DNA from 3 places in the Streptomyces sirii genome. Region 2 is predicted to be linked to each of the others. Evidence: riboswitches for the same ligand, from Rfam matches in the RefSeq annotation. Region 2 holds a riboswitch; each other region holds the start of a gene.
What was found. Region 2 has a riboswitch for cobalamin ahead of WAB15_RS27340 (ribonucleoside-diphosphate reductase subunit alpha). Riboswitches for the same ligand answer to the same signal wherever they lie in the genome.

Region 1 (9,491 bases), 3.1 Mb from region 2:
TTCGCGCCGGTGTCCAGCAGCGCCAGGTTCACGAACCCGCTCAGCAGGAAGAGGCCGCCGAGGACGATGTTGAGGGTCGAGGCGAAGTTCCCGCCGATCACCATGCCGGCGAAGAGGATCGCACCGACGACGATCGACAGCACGCTCAGGGAACCGTTGGTGTTCAGCCCCGAGACGGTGTCGCCGCCGGTGTCGAAGAAGCCGATGTGGTGGGTCAGCCCGAGGATGCCGAATGCGACCAGTACCAGGCCCATCAGCCCGGCGCCGATGCGGTAGACCTTGCTGAGCCCGTGATCCACGGGCAGATGCTCGTCGAGCCGGGCACGACGGTGCCCCTTGGCCCGGTGGAAGTGCCCCATGGGCCCGTGCAGGGTCTGGCCAGTAGCCCCAGTAGCCATGTCCGGCCTCCTTCGCGCAGATGTGCCGCCCTGGGCCGTACTCAATCTCCAGGATCCGCCCAAGGGCCGCTTCACGCCATCGCGCCTGGACGAACGCCTCCAGGCCGGGGCCACTCCTGGGCCGTACGACGGCACCCTCCGGGAGAGGCCGGCAGCCTCAGCCGCCGGTCCCTGTCGCGCCCCTGGTGTCCCGGATCTCCTGCACCACCCGGGCCGCCGTCTGCCGTACGGCTTCCGTCTCCGTCAGGAAGTGCCACCAGTCCGGGTGCCGCCCCTCCAGACCCGCGACCGCGCGATCGAGCCGGGCCACCGCGTCGTCCAGGGGGCGGGCATGCCGCGGGTCGGGCGTGCTCCGCCCGGCCATCGCCAGCCGCTGCGCGTCCCGGATGGCGAAGCGGGTCCGTTCGACCTCCTTCTGCCGGTCGAACGAGACCGCATCGAGCCGCTGCAGCCGGTCACCGGCCGCCGACACCGCCTCGTCGGTGGAGTCCAGCAGCGCCCGTACGGTCGCCAGCCGGCTCGTGGCGTCCGCCCAGCGCTGCTCGTCCCGCGCCTGCTGCGCCTCCCGCAGCTTGACCTCGGCCTGCTGTACGGCCTGCGTCGCCTGCTCCGGTACGTGCTGCAGGTCCTGCCAGCATGCCGCGCTGTAGCGCCGCCGCAGCTCGCTGAGGACCGGATCGACCTTCCCGGCGCGGGTGGTGATCGCCTGCGCCCGGGTCCGCAGCGACACCAGCCGTTTGTCGATCTCCGCGGCCTTCCCCGGCAACCGCTCGGCCTCGGCCCGTATGCCCTCGGACTTGCGCAGCACGTCGTCGGCGCGCCGGATGGTCTCCTGGACGCCATGCTGCCCGGCGCCCTGATTGAGCTTGGTCAGCTCCGGCCCGAGCGCCGCCAGCCGGGCCGCGAGATCGTCCGCACGCATGCCCTGGGCCCGGACCGCGTCCAGCGCATCGCTCGCCGCCAGCAGCGCCTGCCGCGCCCGCTCCACCGCGGGGGCCAGCTGCGCGAGCTGCGTCTCGGCGGACTGCAGCAGCGGCCCCAACCCCTGCGCGAACCGGTCGAGCTCGCCCTTGACCCGGTCCAGCTCCTCCTTGGCCCGCGTCAGATCGGCCCGCGCGCGTGCCATCGCGGCGCCGTCCAGATCATCACGGTCGAGATCATGGGAGTCGACCGCGGTGATATAGCCGTGGCTCACCTCGTCGATCCGCCGCCCGAAACCCTCGTAGTCCGCCGCGGCCCGCTGCGCCTGCGGGGAACTGTCCACCGCGGTGATCGTCTCTATGGAGATCCGCAGATCCCGGTGTGCGGTGTCCAGCTCGTAGAACGCCGACGCCGCGGCATCCTTCGCGGCCTGCGCATCGGCCCGCTGACTCTCCCCGCGCCCGAACCAGCGACGAGTCCCCCCGCCGGCGAACGCCATCGGAGCCATCGCGATCAACAACGGCAACGGCAGCAACGCGAGTGCCACCGCATCCCGGACCGGGCCCCCACGCGCGCGACGGCGTTCTCGCTGCTCATGCGGCTGCGTGTGTGTCGCCGTCACTTCCCTCTCCCGATCGGATCGCCCCAGGACGGATGCCATTCTCCCACTCACCGGAAACGAACACACCGGCCGGTAAGTTCGCACTTCGCGCACTGGTTTGCAGTTCAGCCCCGATGGCAAGGTAGTCTGTCGGCTCGGCCAGGGCGCATAGCTCAGCGGTAGAGCGCTGCTCTTACAAAGCAGATGTCGGCGGTTCAAATCCGTCTGTGCCCACTCCTTGCGTAGAACGACAAAGGCCCAGGTCATCCGGTGTGAAATCGGATTCCTGGGCCTTGATCATTTTCTGCTGCGGACGGGCCGCCTCCGGGTTACTCGAGGCTGGTCGAAGGCGGCCAAGGTCGACGGACAGGGGGCGCTGAGGGACCGCGCTGTCGGCCGTCACCGAGGTCGATCTGCGAGACTGGTAGCAGCATGCCGGCACCGCAGGGCTGATAGCGGCGGTTGGCATCAGCGTCGCCGCTCGTCGTGAACCGGGCCAGCCGGACGAGGACCGGGCGCCGCCTACGAGCGCTGTTCCGGCAGGCCATGAGAAGCAGTGAAGCGGTGCGTCTTCGCTGGCGAAACCCCACCGCATTCGGCCCTGGTATCCAGAGCGGCAAGACGGCTCGATCTCGCCATCATGTGGGAGGCATCCGATGCCATTCATCGACATCAAGGTGATCGCAGGAGTGTTCACGCCCGAAGAGAAGCAGAAGATGGTCGAAGGTGTCTCCGAGGCGTTGATCGCCATCGAGGGCGAGGCGCTGCGGCCGGTGACGCACGTCGTGATCACCGAGACACCCAGCGGCGAATGGGCAGTCGGCGGTAAGGCTCTGACGGCCGAAGACGTTAAGGCCAAGAGGGTCGGCTAGCCCAGCCGGCACGAGTCTTCGAGCTCCTGTCGATTGCCGGGCAGTAGTACATCCGTGACCTGGAGTGCCTACTCGGCGACATCACAGGCGACGACCGGCATGCTCAGCACCGACTCCTCCCTTCGGCCCGGCCGACACCACCAGCGACAGGTTCGAAGCCTGTTGTGCCCACAGTGGTGACCGTGAGGTCGGTGGCCCCCGACTCGTTTGAGTCGGGGGTCTCTTTCGTACCCGGGGGCGGTGGGGTGGTGGGGGCGGGGTGCTCCGGGGGCTGTTGATTGTGGTGTGGGGGTGTGTATCGTTCCCGGTATCTTGAAGTTTCAAGTAAGTGGTCACGTGGTGTCGTGGCGGGAGAACGGGAGCGGGTTCATGGCTGTACGGCGGCTCAATCACGCGGTGCTGTATGTCCGGGATGTGGCGAGGGCTGTTGATTTTTACGGTGGGGCGCTGGGGCTCACCGTGGATGTGGAGATACCGGGGCGGGCGGCCTTCCTCAGTGCGCCCGGCTCGCTCAACGATCACGACCTGGGGCTGTTCGCGGTGGGGGCGGATGCTCCGGGGCCGGAGGCTGGGCGGGTCGGGCTGTACCACCTGGCCTGGGAGGTCGGCACGCTCGGCGAACTGGCCGCGGCCGAGGCACGGCTGGGTGAGCGCGGTGCGCTGGTCGGCGCCACCGACCACCTCGTCTCCAAGTCCCTTTACGCCAAGGACCCGGACGGCAACGAGTTCGAGGTGATGTGGCGGGTTCCGCGGGAGGACTGGCCGGGGCCGGAGCAGGCGGACCGGCTGCGGCCGCTGGATCTGGCGGTGGCGCTGAAGCGCTGGGGGCCGGATCTGGTGACGGGCGCCGCGGCCGGCTCGGCCACGTGAGACGAGGAGGCGCGGCCCGCGCGCCGTGCCTCAGGAGCCCGGCGCCGGTGCCGGCTGCTCTGCCGCCTTCGCCCGGTCCGCCGCCTCCGCTCGCTGCGCCCAGCGCTTCTCCACGCCGCTCAGTCGCCAGTACGCCAGCGCCGCGGCCCACACCACGACGAACAGGCCGACGATGATGAAGCCGACGTTGTCGAGGTCGAGGGTGGAGATCCAGCCGGTCAGCGGGTCGTTGAGGGCGAGTTTGTCGTGCAGCACGGTCACCAGCTCGATCGTGCCGATGAAGAAGGCGACGGCGATCGACAGGCCGGTGATGGTGAGGTTGTAGTAGACCTTGCGCACCGGGTTGGAGAACGCCCACTGGTAGGCGAAGTTCATGAACGTGCCGTCGAGGGTGTCGAACAGGCTCATCCCGGCGGCGAACAGCAGCGGCAGGCACAGGATCGCGTACCACGGCAGGCCGGCCGCGGCGCCGCTGCCCGCCATCACCATCAGGGTCACCTCGGTCGCGGTGTCGAAGCCGAGCCCGAAGAGGAAGCCGAGCGGGAACATCTGGCCGGGGCGGGAGATCGACCGGGTGAAGCGCCCCAGGAAGCGGTTCATGAAGCCGCGTGAATCCAGGCGCTGCTCCAGCTCGGCCTCGTCGTACCGGCCGTCGCGCATACCGCGGAAGACCCGCCAGATCCCGGCCAGTGCGATGAGGTTGAGGGCCGCGATGAGGTAGAGGAACGTCCCCGAGACCGTGGTGCCGATGGTGCCGAGGATCTGGTGGGTGCCGGATTCGTCGTTGAGCAGGGTGCCGGCGAGCTGGGCGCCGCCGGCCACGAGGGCGGCCATCACGACCACCACGCTGGAGTGGCCGAGCGCGAACCAGAAGCCCACCGAGACCGGCCGCTTGCCGTCGGCCATCAGCTTGCGGGTGGTGTTGTCGATCGCGGCGATGTGGTCGGCGTCGAAGGCGTGCCGCATACCGAGGGTGTATGCGGTGACGCCGAGTCCGGCGCCGAAGACCTGGCTTCCGACGGAGTAGTGGTGCGGGACGACGAGCAGGAAGAGCACGCCGAAGGCGACGACGTGCAGACCGGCTATGACGGCCATCAGGCCGGCGGTACGGACGGTGTCCTGCCGGCGCCAGCGGAACGCGGCGGGGGCAGGGGTGTTCGGGGTATCGGTGGACAGGGCCATCCGGCGGTCACGCTCCAGCACCTCGTGGATCAGTTCGTGAGATGCCGTGGCCGGTCTCCTGGCTTACGGGTGCACGCGTCCGTCCCCGCCTTCCCGGCCGCGGGCTGCGGTCAGTGGCGCCGTACACGCCGTGCGCATACGGAAAGGGCTGGAAACTCCCCGATCACAGTGGCGAGGGCCGCTCCGGCCTGGGACCACAAGGTCCGGCACCGGTCTTCCCGATCACCACGGCTCGATCACTCTATCTGCCGAGGAGGACGGGCGGGGGTGCGGACCAGCGGCAGCGGCGGTCTCATGGGCGGTGGCCGCAGGGAGAGTCGGAGTGCCGGCAGGCCGGTATACGGGGGCGCCGGGTCATCACGGGGGTAGTCCGAGGATGGTCAGTAGTCCAAGGACGAGAGGAAGGCGTGCAGTTCGCGGTCGAAGAGCGCGGTGTTCTCCAGATTGACCATATGGGCAGCGCCCGGTATGCGGACTCTTCGGGCGCCGGGGACGGTCAGCGCTATGGCATGGGCGTTGGCGGAGATGTCCGTACTGTCGAGGTCGCCGTCGAAGACGACCGTCGGCACCCGGACCTCGCCCAGGCGGTCCGCGGCCCCGACCTCAAGGGGCATTCCGGCGCCCAGCCCGTCGGCATGCACCTCCACATTGGCCTCGGCCGAGGCGCGCATCCGCTCGCGGAACCCCGGGTGCACGGTGGATGGTTCGCGATGCGGACCGTCCACCCACATCCGCAGGAAGTGCTCGACATAGCGCTCCGCGCCGTCCGGTGCGCCGATGGCCGCCACCTGCTCCTTGATGTGCGCCAGGACGAAGGGGTCGGTGAAGGCGCGGCCGCTGATGCCGGGGGAGGCGAGCGCGAGGGCCGTCACCCGGTCCGGGTGGGCTATCGCGGCGTCGAGGGCGACCCGCGCACCGTGTGAGAGACCGACGAGTACGGCGCTGGGGGCGTCGAGCACGTCCAGGAGGGTGCACAGGTCGTCGTGGTTGGCGTAGTCCCCCTCCACCGTGGAGGACAGGCCGTGGCCGCGGAAGTCGTAGCGGATCGCGCGAAGGCCGGAGTTCACCAGCCAGGTGAACTGTTCGTCCCACATGTGCTGGTCGAGCATGCCGCCGTGCAGCAGTACCACCGCGGGGCCCGAGCCGGCCGTCTCGTAGAACAGCTCGCCGTCGTCGACCGGCACGAGGCCGTTGTCGACCTCGGACCAGTCGGTGATTGCTCGGGTCATGCTCCGGACCGTCCTTTGCGCGTGAGGTGCATGGAGTGGGTGGGGATTGGGATGGATTGGGCGGAGTGGGTGGGGTTGGTCGGGTGGGTGGAGTTTGCGTTGTGGGTGGTAGTAGTTGCGTGCTTGTTGCTTATGGATGCGGTGTCGCCGTCATTGTTACTTGTCGTTGATGTCGGCATTCTCCGATGGAACGTGTGAGCCGTTCGCCAGGTGCCGGAATTCCTCGCCGAGTCGGTCGAGTACGTGCAGGGTCGTGCGGACGTCCTCGGTGGGCAGGTCGGCCAGTCGTCGCCGCAGCTCCGTCGCCTCGAACTCCTGGATCCCGTGTATCGCCGCCGCGCCCTCGGCGGTGAGCTCGATCAGGGAGGAGCGGCGGTGTGCCGGGTTGGGTGCCGTCACGACCAGGCCCAGCTCCGCGGCGTGGTTCACCCAGCGCTGCACCGGCTGTCTGTCGAGCCCCATCGAGCGGGCCAACTGCGGCACGGTCCGGGGGCCTTCGCTGCGCAGGGCGTCCAGCAGTGCGTGTTCGCCGGCGGTCATGCCCGTGCCCGTCAGCTCGCGTTCCACCGCGCGGACGACCGTCCGATGCAGCGGCCAAAGGCGTCTGATGACGCCGTACAGCAGGTCTTCGGTCAGTGTGGGTCCGTCGGTGCCCTCCCTGTCGGCGTCCTGTGCGGCGGAACTGTGTGCTCCAGCGCCGTTTTCGCCGGTGCCAGGCGCTGCGACATCCCCCTCATTGACACTCATGATGTCATGATGACATCGATGATGTCGTTTGGGAAGGGGCTTGATGCGGAAAGGAGTTGATGGGAAGCAGGCAGTGATGGCGGAAGGCGTCGGCGAGGGAGAGCGGGAGAGCGGATGAAGGTCGGTCTGTTGCGTGCGGTCGGGGTGGCCACGGCGGTGTACGGGGTGGCGGTGACGGCGGTGCCCGATCTGCTGGCGCGGCCTTCGGGGCTGGTCGACGACGAGGGGAGGGTCGAGCGGGCCACCCGGATCTCGCTGCGTCCGCTGGCCTGGCGGGAGGTGGCGAGCGGGCTCTCCCTCGCGCTGGCGCCCGAGGGCCCGGCGCTGCGCACCGCCGCGTATATAAGGATCGCGGCGGATCTCGGGGACGCCGTCCTGGTCGGTGCGACGCTGCCGGGCCGGGATCGGAGAGTGAAGGCGGCCGCGGTGTCCGTGGGGTGGGGCGCGCTGTCGGTAGTCGGGCTGCTGGCCGGCGGGCGGCGGCAGGGGGTCAGTCGCCGGACGGGAGTGGGGCCTCTTCGGGGGCGAAGGAGATGAGGAGATCGGCGCGGTCGCGAGTGGCCGCCACGACACGGGCGTTCGTCTCGTCCGAGGAGTGCACGAACCGTACGGCATCGGTGCGTGGGCGCCCGAAGCGCTCATGGCGGTCGATCAGCCGGCGGATCCGCTCCGGGGTGTCCAGCTCCACGTACCAGACCTCGTCGAGCAGCGCGCGGACCCGTGGCCAGGGCGCGGAGTCGAGGAGGAGGTAGTTGCCCTCGGTGACGACGAGCGGGATATGCGGTGCCACGGCGATGCTGCCGGCGACCGGCTCCTCGATGTGGCGGTCGAAGGCCGGGGCGTAGACGGTGGTGTCCGCGTCCGGTGAGCGCAGGCGCGCCAGCAGTGCCTCGTACCCGGCGGGGTCGAAGGTGTCGGGCGCGCCCTTGCGGTCCGTGCGGCCGAGGCGGCGCAACTCCGCCTCGGCGAGATGGAAGCCGTCCATCGGGACGAGCGCCGCCTGCCCGGTCAGCTCCGCCACCAGATGGGCGGCGAGGGTGGACTTGCCGGCGCCCGGTGGGCCGGTGATGCCGAGGAGCCGGCGTCGTGCGGGCGTCGCAGAACCGGCGAGGCGGCGGGCGCGGGAGAGAAGGTGCCGGGGATCCATGATGGGTCCATCGTGCCTGATCGGCGTCCGGATGGCGGTGGATCGGCCCGGTTCCCTCCGCCTCTCAGTCGTGGTGCTCCATGTCGTTCAGTCGTAGTACTCCATGCCGTACTTCGCGCCGATCGCGTTGAGGCGGTCGAGATCGGGGTGGCCGTCCTTCATGACGACCGGCCCGGCCTCGAACATGTCCTCCACGAACTCCTCCCAGCCGCCCGGTGACGAGATCTGCAGGCAGCGGGCGGGCGGCTGGGAGGCGTTGCGCATGGCGTGCGGGACGCCGTGGGGGAGCAGGACGCACATGCCCGGGGTCAGGCGGTGTGTGGTGCCGTCGAAGTCGACCTCCATCTCGCCTTCGAGGACGTAGACGAACTCATCGGCGTGGTGGTGGACATGTGGCGGAATGTCGACGTCGAGCTGGTTCTCCAGGACGGCGAGCCGGCCCTCGGTGTCGCTCGTACGGGCCTTGACGCCGAATCCGGGAGGCAGGGGCACGCGGCCCGGGCGCCGTTCGCCGGGCTGCAGGACGAAGAATCGCTCCTTGGGCATGGTGATCGCCGGTCCTCTCCTGGTCGTTGCACAAGCAGTAAAACGGAATCGGAATCCGATTCCGTTTGAGGAGCGTAGCAGTAGCATCGACGATGTGGCAGCCTCTTCGACCTCCCCCACCCCGCAGCGCAGGCCGCGCGCCGATGCCGAGCGCAACCGCACCCGTGTGCTGGACGCCGCGCGGGAGGTGTTCCGCGTGCGCGGCGACGAGGCGCAGATGCCCGAGGTCGCCCGGGCGGCGGGGGTGGGTGTCGGAACGGTGTACCGGCACTTCCCCAGCAGGGCGGCCCTGATCGCCGCCGTGGGGGAGCAACGGCAGGCGGAGATCGTGGAGTTCGGGCGCACCCGGTGTCTGCCCAGCGCCGCGGCCGCCGAAGGGCTGGCCGCCTATGTCGAGCACATCGGGGAGGTGTTGGACGCCGAGCGGGGGCTGTCCGCGTCGATCGAGGCGGCGTTCGGTTCCACCGAGCCGACCGGGGAGGGCCGGACGCAGGCAGAGACGGTCGCGGGCCAACTGCTCGCCCGTGCCAAGGAAGAGGGCGCGGTGCGCGCGGACGCCGAGGTGGGCGACGTGGTGATGATCGTGTGCGGACTGGCTGCGGTGATCCGCCACGACGCCGGTGACTGGCGCCGCTACGTCCGCAACGCGTGTGCCGGGCTACGGCCCCAGGGCGCGCCCGGTGGAGCGGGGGCGGACCGGGTCTGAGGCCGGGCCGGGGCCGGGCGGGCTACCCGTCCGCGACGCCCAGCCGCCACAGCGAGGTGACCTCCGCCGCGCGGGCCTCATGGAGCGGATCGGAGGTGTCGCGGGCACGCGGATGGCGCGGGGCGATGTCGAGCCGGCCCAGGACCGTGAGGCCGGCCTCGGCGAAGGCGTCGAGGAGCTCGGCGTGCGGGCGCAGGCCGAGGTGTTCGGCCAGGTCGGAGAGGATCAGCCAGCCCTCGCCGTCCGGGGTCAGATGGTCGGCGAGGCCGTTG
Region 2 (9,491 bases):
AGGCGACCGCCTCGGGGTCGGTGGCCTGCTGCGGGACGGGGACGGGGACGGGGGCGCCGGCGGCCGCGGTGCCGCGGGCCGACTGGGCGATCCGGGTCGCCGGCCGCGAACGCAGGTAGTACGTCGTCTTGATGCCGCGCTTCCAGGCGTAGGCGTACATCGAGCTGAGCTTGCCGATGGTCGGCGACGCCATGAAGAGGTTCAGCGACTGGCTCTGGTCGATGAACGGCGTACGGGCCGCGGCCATGTCGATCAGGGCGCGCTGCGGGATCTCCCACGCGGTGCGGTACAGCGCCCGGACCTCCTCGGGGATCCAACCGACGTCCTGCACCGAGCCGTTCGCCTCGCGCAGCGCGTCACGGGTCCGCGCGTCCCACAGCCCCAGGGCCTTGAGCTCCTCGATCAGATACGCGTTGACCTGGAGGAACTCACCCGACAGCGTCTCGCGCTTGAAGAGGTTGGAGACCTGCGGCTCGATGCACTCGTACACGCCCGCGATCGAGGCGATGGTCGCGGTCGGCGCGATCGCCAGCAGCAGCGAGTTGCGCATCCCGGTCGCGGCGATCCGGGTGCGCAGCGCCGCCCAGCGGTCCGCCCAGCGGGGCTCGGCGTTCGGGTAGTGGTCCGGGTGCAGCACACCGCGGGCGGTGCGGGTCGCCGACCAGGCCGGGTGCGGGCCGTGCCGCTCGGCGAGGTCCGCGGACGCCTCGTACGCGGCGAGCATGATCCGCTCGGAGATCCGGGTCGACAGCTCCTGCGCCTGGGCCGAGTCGAAGGGCAGCCGCAGCCGGAAGAAGACGTCCTGCAGGCCCATCAGGCCCAGACCCACCGGGCGCCAGCGGGAGTTGGAGGCCCCGGCCTGATCGGTCGGGTAGAAGTTGATGTCCACGACGCGGTCGAGGAAGGTGACGGCGGTACGGACCGTGGCGTCCAGCTTCTCCCAGTCCATCGCCTCCTCCCAGCCGGCGGCCTCGTCGCCCAGGTGGGCGGCGAGGTTGACCGACCCCAGGTTGCAGACCGCGGTCTCGCCGTCGTCGGTCACCTCCAGGATCTCCGTGCACAGGTTGGAGGAGTGCACGACCTGGCCGGGCTCGGCGGTCTGGTTGGCGGTGCGGTTGGCGGCGTCCTTGAACGTCATCCAGCCGTTGCCGGTCTGCGCCAGGGTGCGCATCATGCGGGAGTACAGCACCCGCGCCGGGATCTGCTTGAGCGCCCGGCCCTCGGCCTCGGCCCTGCGGTACGCGGCGTCGAACTCCTCGCCCCACAGGTCCACCAGCTCCGGGGCGTCCGAGGGGGAGAACAGCGACCAGTCGGCGTCCGCCTCCACCCGGCGCATGAACTCGTCCGGGATCCAGTGCGCGATGTTCAGGTTGTGGGTGCGGCGGGCCTCCTCACCGGTGTTGTCGCGCAGCTCCAGGAACTCCTCGATGTCGGCGTGCCAGGTCTCCAGGTAGACACAGGCGGCGCCCTTGCGCCGGCCGCCCTGGTTCACGGCCGCGACCGAGGCGTCCAGGGTGCGCAGGAACGGCACGATGCCGTTGGAGTGCCCGTTGGTGCCGCGGATCAGCGAACCGCGGGCGCGGATGCGGGAGTACGACAGGCCGATGCCGCCGGCGTGCTTCGACAGCCGCGCCACCTGGTGGTAGCGGTCGTAGATCGAGTCCAGCTCGTCCAGCGGGGAGTCCAGCAGGTAGCAGGACGACATCTGCGGGTGGCGGGTGCCGGAGTTGAACAGGGTGGGGGAGGAGGGCAGGTACGACAGCGAGCTGGTGAGGCGGTACAGCTCGGCGACGTCGTCCAGGGCGCGCTCGCTGTGGTCTTCGGCGAGGCCGCAGGCCACCCGCAGCAGGAAGTGCTGGGGGGTCTCGATGACCTGGCGGGTGGTCGGGTGGCGCAGCAGGTAGCGCGAGTGCAGGGTGCGCAGCCCGAAGTACCCGAACCGGTCGTCGGCCCCGTCGGCGAGCGCCCGGTCGACCAGGGCGTTCAGCCGGGCGGCGTGGGTCGCGACGAACTGCGCGGTCTCATCGGCGATCAGGCCCTCGCGGTGGCCGACCTCGACGGAGGCGGAGAAGGCGACCGCCCCCTGTTCGGCCGCCTCCTCCGAGATCGAGAGGGTGAGCAGCCGCGCGGCGAGCTTGGAGTACTGCGGCTCGTCACCGATCAGCCCGGCCGCGGCCTCGATGGCCAGCGACCGCAGTTCGGACTCGCCCGCGCCCTCGTACCGGCCGCGCAGGGCGGCGGCGGCCACCTTGCCGGGGTCGGTCGCGGTCAGGTCCTCGGTCAGCTTCGTCAGGGTGCGCAGCAGCGCAACGCCTGGACCGTCCCGCCCGTCCTCGCCCGGACCGCCGTCGGCGGGGGCGGCAGGCGCGGTCACCGCAGGCTGCACGACCTCGGCGTCTGACGCGGGCTCCGTTGGCGCGATGGTCACGTGATGCTCTCCCTCACTCGGCGGGGGCCGGGAGGGAGGGGCGCGACGGTCGCACGCGCGCATGCCGCACCCCGTGACGGTCAGGGGTGCGCGGGCACACCGCGCGGCGTCCACCGGCCCAACCCTCGGGGCCCGGACGTATCGACGTCCGCACCGATGGCGGTGCGGGCGTACCGTCGGCAGGTCCTCGGACTTCACGGGCGCGCGGCAGGGCCCTAGTCAGGCCACTGGGCGCGCTCTTACACCGTTGCGGGACAGTTCCGGATTCCCACCGGATTCCCCTGCGGCGACAGCGAGGACGAGCATACATCTTGTGCTGTCCCCCGCACGCACCCCCACATCTTGTGTCGCCACCTCATACCACTCCGACAGGTGTGCGAAGCGTCAGGGGGCGGGGGGAGCGCTCGGCACGGCTCTCAGGCCCGGCCTGGGGCGCCTTTCAGGCCATATCCCGCGCGAACGCCCAGAGCGTGATCCCCGGTACCGGCTCCCAGTCCCGTTCCTCGGCGCGCACGAATCCCAGCCGGCGGTAGAGCCGGTGCGCGGGCAGCACATGCCGTGGCGTGGACAGCACCATGCCGCTCAGCCCGAGCGCCCGCGCCCGCTCCAGACACGCCGCCACCAACGCCTCCCCGACGCCTCGTCCGCGCCCCTCGGGCCGCACCGCGAGCATCCGGAACTCCCCCTCCCCGGGCCGCGCCAGCTCCGCGTACGGACTCCCGTACGCGGAGAAGGTGACCGTCCCCACCACCCGCTCGTCCGGCCCCTCCACGGCCACCAGCACCTCCGCCTGCTCCGCCCGCTCGGCCACCTTCCGCAGCCTCGCCGCGTACCTGTCTCCCGCACCGGCCACCAGCAGCCCATCGGTCAGATAGACCGCCACCAGCAACTCCCCGACCGCACCGAACTCCGCCTGGCGCACGGGCCTGATCGTGATGTCCATGGGGCCAGTGTGAGGGTGGGGCTGATGGCGGGGTGGTTGTCGGCGGCCTCGGCTATCGTCGGTTTTACGTTCCCTGCTCCGTCCAGTGGAAGAAGGAGAGGTCTCATGACCGCGCTCGCTGACCGGCCACACATTATGGATACCGAGCACTTCGAAGAGGCCGCCCGGATACTCGCCCGCCTGGAAGAAGGCGCGCGGTTGGAACTCATCGACGGGAAGGTCAGGAGCAAGCCGATGCCGGATGGGGATCACGGGCGGATCATCCAGTGGTTGCTTCGCATCTGCATGCAGCACCGGCCCGAGCTTTTCCTCGATCCAACCCAGGGGCTGAAGGCGCAGGCGTACCGAAACGGCCGCGCCCGTCCAGATGGCTCGCTCGCACCCGCTGATGCCTTCGTTGGCCAAGGCGAGTGGGCAGACCCTGGCCCGGTACTGATGGTCGTCGAAGTCACTTCCCACGACTCCGACACCGACAAGCGCGACAGGGTCGAGAAGCGCAGTGCGTATGCGGAGACCGGTATCCCGATCTATCTGTTGATCGATCGGCAGGCCTGCCAGGTCGTGGTCTACAGCGAGCCCGACGGCGTCTGCTACGAGAACATCCACACTGTGCCGTACGGCAAGACGATCCACCTGCCGGACCCCGTCGGCATCACCCTCGAAACCGAGCCGCTCAAGGACTGGGTGAACTAGCCCCTCCCACCTCTGCGAAATGGGCCGCCGCAACCCCGAGGGGTTGCGGCGGCCCATTTCGGGTCAACGCCGACGCCTCAGTGCCCCGCCGGTGCCCCCGCCGTAGCCGACGGCAGCTCCGCCGAGACGCCCTCGTCGCCGATGTCCGCGGTGTAGTCGCCGGGGCTGGTCTCGTCGACGCCCTCAGGGGCCTTCATGGCCTTCAGGACGAACGTCAGGACGACCGTCACCACGAGGTTCAGGACGAGGGCGGTCAGGCCGATGTAGCCGATCTCGCCGATCCCGGGGATCTCCTTGCTGGAGCCGCCGAAGTGAGCCTGGGTGGGGCTCGCGACACCGTATGCCGCGAGCGTGCCGTAGAGCATGCCGACCGCCCAGCCGGTCAGCAGCGCCCAGCGGTGGAACCAGCGGGTGAACAGGCCGCCGACCAGGGCCGGCAGGGTCTGCAGGATCCAGATGCCGCCCAGCAGCTGGAAGTTGATGGCGACGGTCTTGTCCATGGTGAGGACGAAGACCAGCGCGCCGACCTTGACCAGCAGGGAGACGAGCTTGGCGACCTTGTGCTCCTGCTCGGGCGTGGCGGCGGGCTTGAGGAAGTCCTTGTAGACGTTGCGGGTGAACAGGTTGGCCGCGGCGATGGACATGATGGCCGCCGGTACCAGTGCGCCGATCCCGATCGCGGCGAACGCGACGCCGGCGAACCAGCTGGGGAACATGTCCTCGAACAGCTGCGGGACGGCCAGCTGGGGGTTGCCCTGGATGTCCGTACCGGCCTTGATGGCCATGAAGCCGAGCAGCGCCAGGAGGCCCAGCATCAGGGAGTACAGCGGCAGGATCGTGGTGTTGCGGCGGATCACGTTGCGGCTGCGCGAGGAGAGCGTGGCGGTGATCGAGTGCGGGTACATGAAGAGCGCCAGCGCGGAGCCGAGCGCCAGGGTCGCGTACGCCCACTGCGCGTTGGGCCCGCTGGTCAGCTCGCCGCGCGGTTTGCCGGGGACGGCGCCGGGCTCGGCGAACGCCTTGCCGGCGGCGTGGAAGATCTGGTCGAAACCACCCAGTTTGATCGGGATGTAGACGATCGCCACGATGATGACCAGGTAGATCAGCCCGTCCTTGACGAAGGCGATCAGGGCGGGCGCGCGCAGGCCGGAGGAGTAGGTGTACGCGGCCAGCACCGCGAAGGCGATCAGCAGCGGCAGGTCCTTGACGAACCAGTTGGTGTGCTCACCGCCGCCGATGCCGATCACGTCCAGGACGGCCTGGATGCCGACGAGTTGGAGCGCGATGTACGGCATCGTGGCGAGGATGCCGGTGAGCGCCACGGCCAGCGACAGGCCCTTGGAGCCGAAGCGTCCCCGGACGAAGTCGGAGGTGGTGACGTAGCCGTGCTTGTGCGAGACCGACCACAGGCGGGGCAGGAAGGTGAAGATGAGGGGGTAGACCAGGATGGTGTACGGGACGGCGAAGAAGCCGGCCGCGCCCGCCGCGTAGATCGCCGCCGGTACGGCCACGAAGGTGTACGCGGTGTAGAGGTCGCCGCCCAGCAGGAACCAGGTCACCCAGGTGCCGAAGCTCCGCCCGCCCAGGCCCCATTCGTCGAGGTTGGCGGACTGCTCGGCCTTGCGCCAACGGGCCGCCAGGAATCCCATGACCGTCACGGCCAGGAAGAAGAAGACGAACACGGCGAGCGCCACGCCGTTGACGCCCCGGGTCGAGGAGGCCGCGAGCGCGGTGGAGGCGCCCGCTGCGGACATCGCGTCGGTCACTGGTCCGCACCACCCTTGCGGGCGCGCTGCTCACGCTGCACGAGCTTGTACGCCACCATCGTCAGCGCCGTCGAGATCGGCACCCACAGCATCTGGTACCAGTAGAAGAACGGGATCCCGACGAGCGTGGGCTCCATCCGGGCGTACGAACTCACCCACAGCATCGCCACGAACGGAGCGAGCAGGCACAGCCCGACCACCACACGCGTCGGTGTGACGATCTGTCTGCTGCTGGGGGATTCGGCTGGCTCTGGCATCGCGTGGCTCCGTCCGTGGCGGCGAACTCCTGTGCAATCGGCTGAAAATCTATGGCAGGGCCGTGGCACGCGTCACTAGCTGTCCGCATATCGGTACGAAGAATCCGGGCGGGGAGGGCGGTCGGCGGGCGGAGTTCACTCCGTGGGGCGCTGCAGCCTGGCCACGAACTTGTAGCGGTCGCCGCGGTAGACCGAGCGCACCCACTCCACCGGCCGGCCCTGGGCGTCGAGCGAGTGCCGCGAGAGCATCAGCATCGGCAGGCCGACGTCGGTGCCCAGCAGACCGGCCTCGCGCGGGGTGGCGAGCGAGGTCTCGATGGTCTCCTCGGCCTCCGCGAGGCGGACGTCGTAGACCTCGGCCAGCGCGGTGTACAGGGACGTGTACTTGACCAGGTTGCGGCGCAGCGCGGGGAAGCGCTTCGCCGACAGGTGGGTGGTCTCGATGGCCATCGGCTCGCCGCTGGCCAGCCGCAGCCGCTCGATGCGCAGCACCCTGCCGCCGGGGGTGATGTCCAGCAGGCCGGCCAGCCGGTCGTCGGCGGTGACGTAGCCGATGTCCAGCAGCTGGGAGGTCGGCTCCAGGCCCTGGGCCCGCATGTCCTCCGTGTAGGACGTCAGTTGCAGCGCCTGGGAGACCTTGGGCTTGGCCACGAAGGTGCCCTTGCCCTGGATGCGCTCCAGCCGGCCCTCGACGACCAGCTCCTGCAGCGCCTGGCGCACCGTCGTGCGGGAGGTGTCGAACTCCGCGGCGAGGGTGCGCTCGGGCGGTACCGGGGTGCCGGGCGGCAGGGTCTCGGTGATCTCCAGCAAGTGCCGCTTGAGGCGGTAGTACTTGGGCACCCGTGCGGTCCGCGTGCCGCCGCCGCTCTCCGCGCTGCCCCCGTCGGTCTCCATGGCCCGCCTCTCCGACGCCTGTCGTGCTGCCGTCACCGGCTCCTCCGTACGTAGCGGCTCACATCGTGGCACGCGCGGGTTCGTTGTGCTCCCTCGCAGGTCCCGGCGTGCCGGATGTCGGTCCGGTAACGGACCTGACAGCGACTCTTATACACCCTTGACACCCCAAAAGGTCTAGGCCAAGCTGCGGGCACTGGTCTAAACCATTAAAGACCACACCCGGCCTTTAGGGGAGAGCGCAATGAAGCGTGGGCTCATAGCAGCGACGGCGGTCGCGGGAATGCTGGTGAGTGTCGCTGCCTGTGGGTCCAGCGACGGCAACAAGGCGGGCGCGAATGGCTTCAAGGGCCAGAAGCTGACCGTTTGGGTGATGAGCGGTTCGAACCCGGAGCAGTGGAGCAAGCAGGTCTCCGAGCAGTTCAAGAAGAAGACCGGGGCCACCGTCGAGTTCAAGGTCCAGCAGTGGAACGGCATTCAGCAGAAGCTGAGCACCGCACTCTCCGAGGACACCCCGCCGGACGTCGTCGAAATCGGCAACACCCAGACCGCCGCGTACGCGAAGGCCGGCGCCCTGGCCGACCTCGGCGATCTGAAGAAGGAGATCGGCGCCGGCTGGAACGAGGCTTTCAACAAGGCCTCGCTCGTGGACGGAAAGCAGTACGCGCTGCCGTGGTACGCCGGAAACCGCGTGGTGATGTACAACAAGAGGATCTGGGCCGAGGCGGGGCTCAAGGAGCTCCCCCAGACCCGCAACCAGCTGTTCAAGGCGCTGGACGCGATCAAGCGGAAGACCGACGCCGAGCCGCTGTACCTCCCCGGTCAGAACTGGTACTTCTTCGACGGGCTGACCATCGGCACCGGCGCCGACCTGGTGAAGAAGCAGGGCGGCAAGTGGGTCTCCAACCTCGGCGACTCCAAGGTCGCCAAGGCCATGGACATCTACAAGCAGTACCAGGCCTTCAGCACCGCCCCGAAGAACAAGGACGAGGCCACCCCGCAGCAGGCCGAGGTCTTCGCCAAGGGGAAGACCGGCGCCGTCATCGCCATGGGCTATGAGGCCGCCACCGCCGTCAAGGCCAATCCGAAAATCAAGAACGACATCGGATTCTTCACCATTCCCGGTGAGGCCGCGGCCAAGCCCGAGGGGGTATTCCTCGGCGGCTCCAACTTCGCGGTCGCCGGTATGGGCAAGAACCAGGAACTCGCCAAGGAATTCCTGAAGATCGCCCTGTCGAAGGAGAACGACGGGCAGATGGTCAAGGAGTCCGGCTGGACCCCCAAGTCCCCGGACCTGGCCGGCGCCGCCAAGGAGAATCCGGCGGCCGCTGCCGCCGCCCCCGCGGCGCAGAAGTCCGGCGGTACCACCCCGCTGATCGCGCAGTGGGCCGCGGTGGAGAACGTACCGAACCCCATCAAGAGCTATATGACGGCCGTTTTGAACGGCACGTCCCCGGCCGACGCCGCCAAGGACATCGAGTCCGAGGTCAACGCGCGGCTCGCCAAGCAGTAGGAACCGGCCGCGTACGGGGCGGGCCGGACCCGGCCCCGTACGCCCGCCGGCGGCGCACCGAGGTCCCACGGCAACAAGGGGGAGCAGCGACCCATGGCAGTGCAGCTCGACGACGCGGCGGCCAAGACCGTGCCGCGGACTGGCAAGGGCGGCGATCCGCCCGCCCGGCGCGGCGCAGGAGGCCGGCGGGACGCCCGCGGCGCTTCCGGTCCCCCCGCCCGCCGCACCCCGTACCTGTTGCTGCTGCCCGCCCTGGCCGCCACCGCGGTCTTCCTGGGCTGGCCCATGGTCCGCAATCTGCTGCTCTCCTTCCAGAACCTCAACATGAAGGAGCTGATCCAGCACCTGACCGACTGGCGGGGGATCGGCAACTACCAGGAGGTCCTGGGCAGCGAGCAGTTCTGGCGGGTCACCGGCCGCACCATCGTCTTCACCGCGGTCAACGTCATCCTGATCATGGTCCTGGGCGTACTGATCGGACTGCTGCTGGCCCGGCTCGGCAAGAAGATGCGACTGGTGCTCTCCCTCGCGCTGGTGCTGGCCTGGGCCATGCCGGTGATCGCCGCCACCACGGTCTTCCAGTGGCTCTTCGACTCCCGCTACGGCGTGGTCAACTGGGTGCTGGACCGGCTCGGGTGGCATGCGATGGCGCACTACGACTGGGTCGGCACCCAGCTGTCGACCTTCTTCGTGATCACCGTGCTGATCGTCTGGCAGTCGCTGCCGTTCGTGGCGCTCAACCTCTACGCGGCCACCACGACCATCCCCAAGGAGCTCTACGAGGCGGCCCGGATGGACGGCGCCGGCACCTGGCAGGTCTTCACCTCGGTCACCTTCCCGTTCCTGCGGCCCTTCTTCCTCGCCACGACGTTCCTCGAAGTGATCTGGGTCTTCAAGGCGTTCCCGCAGATCTTCGCGATCAACGAGGGCGGCCCCGACCGGTCCACCGAAACGCTGCCGATCTACGCCTTCACCGAGGGCGTCGGCAACCTCCACTTCG
Region 3 (9,491 bases), 5.3 Mb from region 2:
CCAAGGTCCGGCTGGACAAGGAGCGCGAGGCCGAGGACGGCTTCGACGGCTCCTGGGTGGCCCATCCCGGCCTCGTGCCACTGTGCCGCGAGGTGTTCGACGGCGTGCTCGGCGACCGGCCGCAGCAGATCGACCGTTCCCGCGACGATGTGGCGGTGAGCGCCGCGGACCTGCTCTCGGTGCGCCGGATCAGCGGTCCGCCCACGGCGGAGGGGGTGCGAGCCAACGTCGCGGTGGCTCTGCGCTACTTCGCCGCCTGGCTGCGCGGCCAGGGGGCGGTCGCCCTGTACGGCCTGATGGAGGACGCCGCCACCGCCGAGATCGCCCGTGTGCAGATCTGGCAGTGGCTGCGCCACCGGGTCGTGGACCGGGAGACGGTCCGGCGGCTGCTCGACGAGGAGCTCGCCGCGCTCGGTGCCGAGTACCCGTGGGCGCCTCTCGAAGAGGTGCGCGCGCTCTTCGAACGGAACGCACTGGCCCGGGAGTTGCCGGGCTTCTTCACCCCGGACGCCTACGCCCGCCACCTCGTACGGAACGCGGAGCCGCGGTCATGAGCGCGGGCATCCAGCGCGTCGGGGTGGTCGGCGGCGGTCAGATGGGCGCGGGCATCGCCGAGGTGTGCGCACGGGCCGGTCTCGACACCGTGGTCTGCGAGGCCGACGCCACGGCCGCCCGCGCCGCGCGGGAGCGGGTGGCCGCCTCGCTGGACCGCGCCGTGCGGCGGGGGAAGCTGGAGCCGGCCGCGGCGCGGCAGGCCCTCGCCCGCCTGCTCTTCACCGGCAGCCTGGAGGACCTGGCGGACCGGCAGCTCGTCATCGAGGCCGTCGTCGAGAACGCCGACGCCAAGACGGAGGTGTTCGCCGCGCTCGACAAGATCGTCGAGGACCCAGGGGCGGTGCTGGCCACCAACACCTCCTCCCTCCCCGTCATGCGCCTGGGCATGGCCACCGGCCGCGCCGACCGGGTCGTGGGGCTGCACTTCTTCAACCCGGTCCCGGTGCTGCCGCTGGTGGAGATCGTGACGTCCCTGCACACGGCTCCCGAAACGGTCGCCGTCGTGGCGGACTTCGCCACCGGCACCCTGGGCAAGACGGTCGTCCGCTCCCAGGACCGGGCCGGCTTCGTCGTCAACGCGCTGCTCGTGCCATACCTGCTCGCGGCGATCCGCATGGCGGAGTCGGGCTTCGCCACGGCCGCGGACATCGACACCGGCATGGAGCTGGGCTGCGCCCACCCCATGGGGCCGCTCAGACTGGCGGACCTGATCGGGCTGGACACCGTCTCCTCGATCGCCGAATCGCTCTACGACGAGTTCAAGGAACCGCTCTACGCCCCTCCCCCGCTGCTCCAGCGGATGGTCGAGGCAGGGCTGTTGGGCCGCAAGGCCGGCCGGGGGTTCCACCAGTACGACCAGAACTGAGGGGTCTGGTCCGGTCGGGCTGAGGGGCCCGGCCGCACCGCCGGCCGAGGGATCCGGCGGCTGCTCACAGGGGAGGGCGGGAGACGCATGTGCGGCGTTTCCCGCCCTCGTCGCGCTTCACACCTGTCGCCCGCGTGGCTCACCTCACCTTCCGAATGGTGGACCTGGACGTACCGCATCGCTCGACGGCCCTTAGGCTGACCTGTGCAGCTGGTTCGCCCCGTCCGCCAGGCGGGATGCGTCGCAAGAGGGAACCCGGTGGGAATCCGGGACTGCCCCGCAGCGGTGAGCGGGAACGACCGCCGTCATACGCACTGGGTCCGATGAGAGGGCCTGGGAAGCGACGGCCATTAGGTGTCCTCCCCCGTGAGGACGTGCTCGCGAGTCCGAAGACCTGCCATCTGCCCGGGTGCGGACGACTCGCACCCGGATATCCCGGTGACCTCGAGGGCGGGTCGGCGTACATACCAGGCGGATGACCGCGCCATGCCGCGCGAGGTCGTATCGCACGGTTCGCTGCCCCTTCGCGTCCTCGTCCCGTCGCCGGGATCTCAGGGATTCATCTCGCGAAGGAGATCTCCGTGAACACCAAGTCCGCAGCCGCGGCAGCACGGGCCACCGTGTACGGCTACCCCCGCCAGGGCCCGGACCGGGAACTGAAGAAGTCGATCGAGGGTTACTGGAAGGGCCGCGTCACCGCCGACGCCCTCCGCGCCACCGCCGCCGAACTGCGCCGCTCCGCCTGGCAGCAGTTGGCCGGGGCGGGCCTCGACGAGGTCCCGACCGGCGACTTCTCGTACTACGACCACGTCCTGGACACCACCGTCATGGTCGGGGCGATCCCCTACCGCCACCGGGACGCCGTCGCGGCCGATCCGCTCGACGGTTACTTCGCCATGGCGCGTGGCACGCAGGATGTCGCACCACTGGAGATGACCAAGTGGTTCGACACCAACTACCACTATCTGGTGCCCGAGTTGGGCCCCGACACGGTGTTCACCGCCGACTCCGCCAAGCAGGTCGCCGAGCTGAAGGAGGCCCTGGCACTGGGGTTGACGGCCCGGCCGGTGCTGGTCGGTCCCGTCACCTATCTGCTGCTGGCCAAGCCCGCGCCCGGCGTGGCCGCCGACTTCGACCCGCTGACCCTCCTGGACCGCCTGCTGCCCGTGTACGCCGAGGTCCTCGCCGACCTGCGCGCGGCCGGCGCCGAGTGGGCGCAGTTGGACGAACCCGCCCTCGTCCAGGACCGCACACCGGCCGAGCTCGACACCGCTGCCCGCGCCTACCGCGAACTCGGCGCCCTCACCGACCGGCCCAAGCTGCTCGTCGCCTCCTACTTCGACCGCCTGGGCGACGCGTTGCCCGTCCTGGCCAAGGCTCCGGTCGAGGGGCTCGCGCTGGACTTCACCGAGTCCGCCGCCGCCAACCTGGAGGCCCTGGCGGCCGTCGGCGGACTACAGGGCAAGCGACTGGTCGCCGGCGTCGTCAACGGCCGCAACATCTGGGCCAACGACCTGGAGAAGTCCCTCGCCACGCTCGGCACCCTCCTCGGTCTGGCCGACCGGGTCGATGTGTCGGCCTCCTGCTCCCTGCTGCACGTCCCGCTGGACGCGGCGGCCGAGCGGGACATCGCACCGCAGGTCCTGCGCTGGCTGGCCTTCGCCCGGCAGAAGACGGCCGAGATCGTCACCCTCGCCAAGGGCCTGTCCCACGGCACCGGCGCCATCACCGCCCAACTGGCCGCGACCCGGGCCGCCCTGGCCTCCCGGGCCAACTCACCCATCACCCACAACCCGGACGTCCGCGCCCGTACCGGCGCGATCGGCGAGAGCGACGCCCGCCGCTCCCAGCCCTACGCCGAACGGACCTCGGCCCAGCGCGCCCACCTCCGCCTGCCGCTGCTGCCGACCACGACCATCGGCTCCTTCCCGCAGACCGGCGAACTGCGCACCGCGCGGGCCGACCTGCGCGCGGGCCGGATCGACACGGCCGGGTACGAGGAGCGGATCAAGGCCGAGATCCAGGAGGTGCTCGCCTTCCAGGAGAAGGCCGGTCTGGACGTCCTCGTCCACGGCGAGGCCGAACGCAACGACATGGTCCAGTACTTCGCCGAGCAGCTCACCGGCTACCTCGCCACGCAGCACGGCTGGGTCCAGTCGTACGGCACCCGCTATGTCCGCCCACCGATCCTGGCCGGCGACATCTCCCGCGCCGAGCCGATGACCGTGCGCTGGACGGCCTACGCCCAGTCGCTCACCGACCGTCCGGTCAAGGGCATGCTCACCGGCCCGGTCACCATGCTCGCCTGGTCCTTCGTCCGCGACGACCAGCCCCTGGGCGACACCGCCCGCCAGGTCGCCCTCGCCCTGCGCGACGAGGTGGGCGACCTGGAAGCGGCCGGCACATCCGTCATCCAGGTGGACGAGCCGGCCCTGCGCGAGACCCTGCCGCTGCGCGGCGCCGACCGCCCCGCCTACCTGGCCTGGGCCACGGAGGCGTTCCGGATCACCACCAGCGGCGTCCGCCCAGACACCCAGATCCACACCCACATGTGCTATGCCGAGTTCGGCGACATCGTCCAGGCCATCGACGACCTCGACGCGGACGTCATCAGTCTGGAGGCCGCCCGCTCCCATATGCAGGTCGCCCGCGAACTGGCCGCCCACGGCTATCCGCGCGAGGCCGGGCCCGGCGTGTACGACATCCACTCGCCGCGCGTGCCGAGCCCGGAGGAGGCCGCCGAACTGCTGCGCACCGGCCTGAAGGCGATCCCCGCCGAGCGCCTGTGGGTGAACCCGGACTGCGGTCTGAAGACCCGGGGCTGGCCCGAGACCCGGGCGTCCCTGGAGAGCCTGGTGGCCGCGGCCCGCACCGTCCGCGGTGAGCTGTCCGCATCCTGACCTGACGGCTCCCTAGGGGCCGGGGCCATGAGTGCCCCGGCCCCTGGGCCCCCAATCACCGTTATTTCATCGGCATTTCAGCGCTCCCCACGACAGTGGGCGCACAACGTGTCGAACGACCGGTCGCGCGGCTACGCCGTACGCGCACCGAGCAAGTGAACGGGGACCCTGTGGATGATCTCTTGCACAAGCTGGTTTCTGCCGCCCTCACGGGAGGTCTGATCGCCCTGGTGGGCTTTCTGAGCATGGCCGCCCGCAGGCGCAGGGCCGCCAGGGAGGAAGCCCGCCGCACCGGCTCCGACTGAGGATCGCACGCAAGCCTGACGGCGGCCGACCGGCCTGGAGTTGGCCGGTCGACCGCCCGTCTGCGCGGTTGACGCGGTTGTTGTCGCTATACCGTCACCCCGTCACAGCGCCAACCAGACCGCCTCGTCCGTCCCCAGGTGGCCGTCCTCGATGTGTCCGCTTGCCAGGACCACCGTGTCGTGTTCCGGGAGGGGGTACGGGTCGGCGGAGAGGTTGACGACGCAGGCGAAGCCCGGTTCGCGGGCGAAGGCGAGTACTCCGGGTGGCGTGTCCAGCCAGGTCAGGGCGGAGTCGCCGAGGGCGGCGTGGTCCCGGCGCAGGTGGAGGGCGCGGCGGTAGAGCTCCAGCATGGACGCCTCGTCGCCGGTCTGCGCCTCGACGCTGAGGGCGTGCCAGTCCGCTGGCTGGGGCAGCCAGGGCGCGCCGGAGGCGTCGTCGGGGCTGAAGCCGAACGGTGCCTCCTGCCCGGACCACGGGATCGGCACCCGGCAGCCGTCACGGCCGGGGTCGGTGTTTCCGGAGCGCTCCCAGATGGGGTCCTGGAGGACGTCCTCGGGCAGGTTCTCGACCTCCGGCAGGCCCAGTTCCTCGCCCTGGTAGACGTATGCGCCGCCGGGCAGGGCGAGCATCAGCAGGGCGGCGGCGCGGGCGCGCCGGATGCCGAGTGGGAGGTCGAGGGGGCCTTCGGGCCGGTAGGGCACATTGGCGGTCCACTTCCTGACCACCTCGCGTCCGTAGCGGCTGGGGTGGCGTACGACGTCGTGGTTGGAGAGCACCCAGGTGGCGGGGGCGCCGACGGCGCCGAGGCTGGCGAGCGAGCTGTCGATGACCTCGCGCAGCGCCTTGGGGTCCCAACTGGTCATCAGGAAGTCGAAGTTGAAGGCGGTGTGCAGACCGTCCCGGCGTACGTAGCGGGCGAGCCGCTCGGGGCTGGGCGCCCATGCCTCGGCGACGAACTTGCGGTCGCCGGGGAACTCGTCGGCCACCCGGCGCCACGATCGGTAGATCTCATGCACCTCGTCGCGGTCCCAGTGCGGGTGGTCGACCGGGGCCTGGGCTTGTGGGGAGTCCGGGTCCGGGAGGACCGGCAGGTCGGGGAGTTCGGGGTGCTTGATCAAGCCGTGCGCCACGTCGATGCGGAAGCCGTCGACGCCCCGGGTGAACCAGAACCGCAGGATGTCCTCGAACTCGGCACGTACTTCCGGGTTCTTCCAGTTGAGGTCCGGCTGCTCGGGGGCGAACAGGTGCAGGTACCACTGTCCGTCGGGCAGCCGCCTCCAGGCCGGGCCGCCGAAGCAGGACTTCCAGTCGTTGGGCGGTTCGGCGCCGTCGGGGCCGCGTCCGTCCCGGAAGACATAGCGCTCGCGCTCCGGGCTTCCGGGCCCGGCGGCCAGCGCGGCCTGGAACCACGCGTGCTGGTCGGAGGTGTGGTTGGGCACGATGTCGGGGATGACGCGGATGCCGTGCCGATGCGCCTCCTCGATGAGCGCCTCGGCCTCCGCGACGCTGCCGAACAGCGGGTCGATCTCCCGGAAGTCCGCCACGTCGTATCCGTGGTCGGCCATCGGCGACTTGTACCACGGGTTGATCCAAATGGCGTCGATGCCAAGGGACTTGAGGTAGGGAAGGCGTGAGCGGATGCCTGCGATGTCACCGATCCCGTCGCCGTTCCCGTCGGCGAAGCTGCGGATGTAGACCTGGTAGATGACGGCGCTGCGCCACCAGGGTGCGGTGCTGGGCATGGTCGGGCGTACTCCTTGCGGAAGAGTGTGCGGTAAGCGGTACGGAGGGCGGGCTACTTCGCCGCGCCGGCGGTGAGGCCGGCGACGATCCGGCGCTGGAAGATCAGCACCATGATCACGAGCGGGATGGTGACGAGGACCCCGGCCGCCATCTGGCTGCCGAACGGCGTCTCGAACTGGGTGGCCCCGGAGAACTTGGAGATCGCCACGGGTGCGGTCTGCATCTCCGCCTTGTTCGTCATCGACAGGGCGATCAGGAACTCGTTCCAGGACGCGATGAAGGTGATGATCGCGGTGGTGAAGATGCCGGGTGCGGCGAGCGGGATGATGACCTTGCGGAAGGCCTGGCCGCGGGTGCAGCCGTCGACCATGGCCGCATGCTCCAGCTCGTCGGGCATCTGCCGGAAGAAGGCGGTGAGGTTCCACACCGCGAGCGGCAGGGTGAAGGACATGCTGGGCACGATCATCGCCTGGTAGCTGTTGATCCAGCCGAAGTCGACGAACATCTTCAGCAGCGGGACCACGATCGACACCACCGGGAACATCGAGGTGGCGATGATCAGGGTGAGCACCAGCCGCTTGAGCCGGAACTCCAGCCTCGCCATCGCATAGGCGGTGAAGGTGGCGAGGATCAGTGCCAGGACGGTGCTGATGCCGGCCACGACGATGCTGTTGAGCAGGGCGCGGGTGAAGGACTGGGAGGGGTCGAGGACCGCGAGGTAGTTCTCGAACGAGAACCGGGTGGGGATCAGCGAGTTGTCGAAGATGTCCGACGTACGCCGGAGGCTGGAGACCAGCATCCAGTAGAACGGTGCGAGGCAGTAGGCCACGACCAGGGTGACTCCCGCGTAGAGCAGCCACTTGCGCCAGTTCAGCGAGTGCGTCATGCCGCCACCTCCGTACGCCGGCGCAGCAGCCGACGCCCGCGCTTGGGAGCCGCGTCGTCGTCCCCGACGACATTGGCGCCGAGCAGCCGGACGAAGGCCAGCGCGATCAGGAAGACATAGACGAAGAGGATCACCGCATAGGCCGCGGCGGGTCCGAACCGTACGTTCGCCGCCTGGTCCTGGGCGAGCATCGACAGCGTCTCCACGGAGGTCTTCTGCGCGCCGATGAGGATGTACGGCAGGTCGAACATGCGCAGCGCGTCCAGCGTCCGGAAGAGCACGGCGACCAGCAGGGCGGGCTTCACCAGGGGCAGGGTGATGTGCCAGAACTGGCGGAGCGCACTCGCCCCGTCGAGCTTGGCCGCCTCGTAGACCGCCTTGTCGATCACCTGGAGGCCGGCCAGTACAAGCAGCCCGATGAACGGCGCGGTCTTCCACACGTCGGCGATGATGACCGCGACCTTGGCGTGGAAGCCCTCGGTCGTCCACAGCACATGCTGGCCGGTGACGGCGTTGGCGATGCCGTCGCTGTTGAAGATCCACCGCCACAGCAGACCGCTGACGGCGGTGGGTACCGCCCACGGCACCAGGATGCTGGCCCGGACCAGGGCCCGTCCCTGGAACGCGCGGTGCATGACCAGCGCCATCGCCACTCCGATGACGGCTTCCAGTGCGACGGTGGTGACGGTGAGGAAGGTGGTGTTCCAGAACGCGTTCCAGAACCGGGCGCCCGCCTCCCCGAAGATCGCGGTGTAGTTCTCGACTCCCACGAACGGATCGGTGTCCCGGACGAATCCGGTCTTCGGGTCGAGTCCGGGGGTGCCGAACAGCGAGTCCTTGAGGGCCACGATCGTCGGGTAGAGGACCACGATCGTCAGCACCAGCAGGGTCGGGGAGATCAGCAGGGCCGCGAGCCGTCCGGACCCGGCGGTCGCCTTGCGCCGTCGTCCCGGGGGTCTGGCCGGTACGGACAGCGGAGCCCGGGGCGCTGCCGTGGTGTGTGTGGTCGCCATGGCGTACTCCTCGTTTCCTCAGTCCGTCGCGGGCTGCTGTCGCAGGGTCTTCTGGAGGTCCTTCAGCGCCTGTGCGCTGCTCTTGGCGCCGGTCAGGGCGGCATAGCCCTCCTGCTGGACGGCCGCGGTGACATCGCCGTACTGGAACACCCGGGGCCGCGGCACGGCACGCAGGACCGACTTCTTGAGGGTGGGGAGGTAGGGGTACTGCTTGATCAGCTTCGGATCGTCGTAGAGCGCGTGGTAGGTCGGTGCTCCCGGTGCGCGGGACAGCGTGAACCGCTGGATCTCCTGGCCGGCGAAGAACTTCATGAAGTCGATCGCGGTGGCCTTGTTCTCCGCCGAGGCCGACAGGGCCAGGTTGTGGCCGCCGAGGCTGGACGTGCCTGGGCCGTCGAGGCCGGGCAGCGGCGCGGCGGCGAACCTGCCGGCGACCTTGCTGGAGCCGTCCTTCTTGGACGTCAGGGAGTACATGTACGGCCAGTTCCTCAGGAAGACGAGCTTCCCGGCCTGGAAGGCGCGGCGGCCGTCCTCCTCCTGGTAGGTGAGGGCGTCCTTGGGGATCGTGCCGTCCCGGAAGGAGTCGACCAGGAAGTCCAGGCCCTTCTTCGCCTGCGGGCTGTCGACGCCCGGTCGGCCCTTGGGGTCGGTGACGATGCCGCCGGCGGAGTTCACCGCCTCGGCGAAGTTGACCGTCAGGCCCTCGTACTTCTGGAACTGCCCGGCGTAACACGACATGCCCTTCGCCTCGGGCAGCTTCCTCACCTTGGCGCAGTCCGCCTTCATCTGCGACCAGGTGACCGGCGGCTTGGCGATACCGGCCTTCTCGAGCAGATCGGTGCGGTAGTAGAGCATCCCGCCGTCCGAACTCATCGGGACGGCGTACAGGCCACCGCGGTACTCGCCGGTCTCCACGATCGGCTTCAGCATCTGCCGCAGTGGGAAACGGTCCTCCGGCAGCCGGTCGACCCAGCGGTGCGCGGCGAACTCCGAGGTCCACACGGCGTCGAGGGACAGCACCGTGTAGGCATCGGACTTCGTCTGCGCGTTCTGGATCATCTGCTGGCGCTGGGCGTCGGGGTCCGTCGGCAGCTGGATGAAGGTGACCTTCTCCTTCGGGTGCAGCTTGTTCCAGCGGTCGAGCACGGACTGGATGACGCCACTGGCGTCCTTGCCGGCGACGTAGGTGATGGGGCCGCGCCCTTCGAAGGAGGGCCTGCCGC

Region 1: another riboswitch for cobalamin. It lies ahead of WAB15_RS13300 (HoxN/HupN/NixA family nickel/cobalt transporter); the one in region 2 lies ahead of WAB15_RS27340 (ribonucleoside-diphosphate reductase subunit alpha).
Region 3: another riboswitch for cobalamin. It lies ahead of metE (5-methyltetrahydropteroyltriglutamate--homocysteine S-methyltransferase); the one in region 2 lies ahead of WAB15_RS27340 (ribonucleoside-diphosphate reductase subunit alpha).

Annotation. Positions count from the first base shown of each region.
Region 1 covers NZ_CP147982.1:2,947,495-2,956,985, reverse strand. Annotated here, with positions in the region: gene WAB15_RS13325 (DUF4383 domain-containing protein) at 1-398, opposite strand, end outside; gene WAB15_RS13320 (hypothetical protein) at 556-1,941, opposite strand; tRNA gene WAB15_RS13315 (tRNA-Val) at 2,083-2,154, shown strand; gene WAB15_RS13310 (4-oxalocrotonate tautomerase family protein) at 2,577-2,792, shown strand; gene WAB15_RS13305 (VOC family protein) at 3,162-3,662, shown strand; gene WAB15_RS13300 (HoxN/HupN/NixA family nickel/cobalt transporter) at 3,693-4,844, opposite strand; cobalamin riboswitch at 4,875-5,089, opposite strand; gene WAB15_RS13295 (alpha/beta fold hydrolase) at 5,225-6,073, opposite strand; gene WAB15_RS13290 (MarR family winged helix-turn-helix transcriptional regulator) at 6,230-6,820, opposite strand; gene WAB15_RS13285 (hypothetical protein) at 6,935-7,357, shown strand; gene WAB15_RS13280 (nucleoside/nucleotide kinase family protein) at 7,311-7,967, opposite strand; gene WAB15_RS13275 (cupin domain-containing protein) at 8,055-8,513, opposite strand; gene WAB15_RS13270 (TetR/AcrR family transcriptional regulator) at 8,608-9,219, shown strand; gene WAB15_RS13265 (methyltransferase) at 9,242-9,491, opposite strand, start outside.
Region 2 covers NZ_CP147982.1:6,040,746-6,050,236, forward strand. Annotated here, with positions in the region: gene WAB15_RS27340 (ribonucleoside-diphosphate reductase subunit alpha) at 1-2,428, opposite strand, end outside; cobalamin riboswitch at 2,589-2,751, opposite strand; gene WAB15_RS27345 (GNAT family N-acetyltransferase) at 2,868-3,371, opposite strand; gene WAB15_RS27350 (Uma2 family endonuclease) at 3,477-4,064, shown strand; gene mctP (monocarboxylate uptake permease MctP) at 4,142-5,818, opposite strand; gene WAB15_RS27360 (DUF3311 domain-containing protein) at 5,827-6,087, opposite strand; gene WAB15_RS27365 (GntR family transcriptional regulator) at 6,223-6,981, opposite strand; gene WAB15_RS27370 (extracellular solute-binding protein) at 7,223-8,491, shown strand; gene WAB15_RS27375 (carbohydrate ABC transporter permease) at 8,585-9,491, shown strand, end outside.
Region 3 covers NZ_CP147982.1:718,343-727,833, forward strand. Annotated here, with positions in the region: gene aceB (malate synthase A) at 1-554, shown strand, start outside; gene WAB15_RS03355 (3-hydroxybutyryl-CoA dehydrogenase) at 551-1,420, shown strand; cobalamin riboswitch at 1,615-1,837, shown strand; gene metE (5-methyltetrahydropteroyltriglutamate--homocysteine S-methyltransferase) at 2,002-4,320, shown strand; gene WAB15_RS03365 (hypothetical protein) at 4,503-4,625, shown strand; gene WAB15_RS03370 (glycoside hydrolase family 13 protein) at 4,728-6,368, opposite strand; gene WAB15_RS03375 (carbohydrate ABC transporter permease) at 6,422-7,255, opposite strand; gene WAB15_RS03380 (carbohydrate ABC transporter permease) at 7,252-8,268, opposite strand; gene WAB15_RS03385 (ABC transporter substrate-binding protein) at 8,287-9,491, opposite strand, start outside.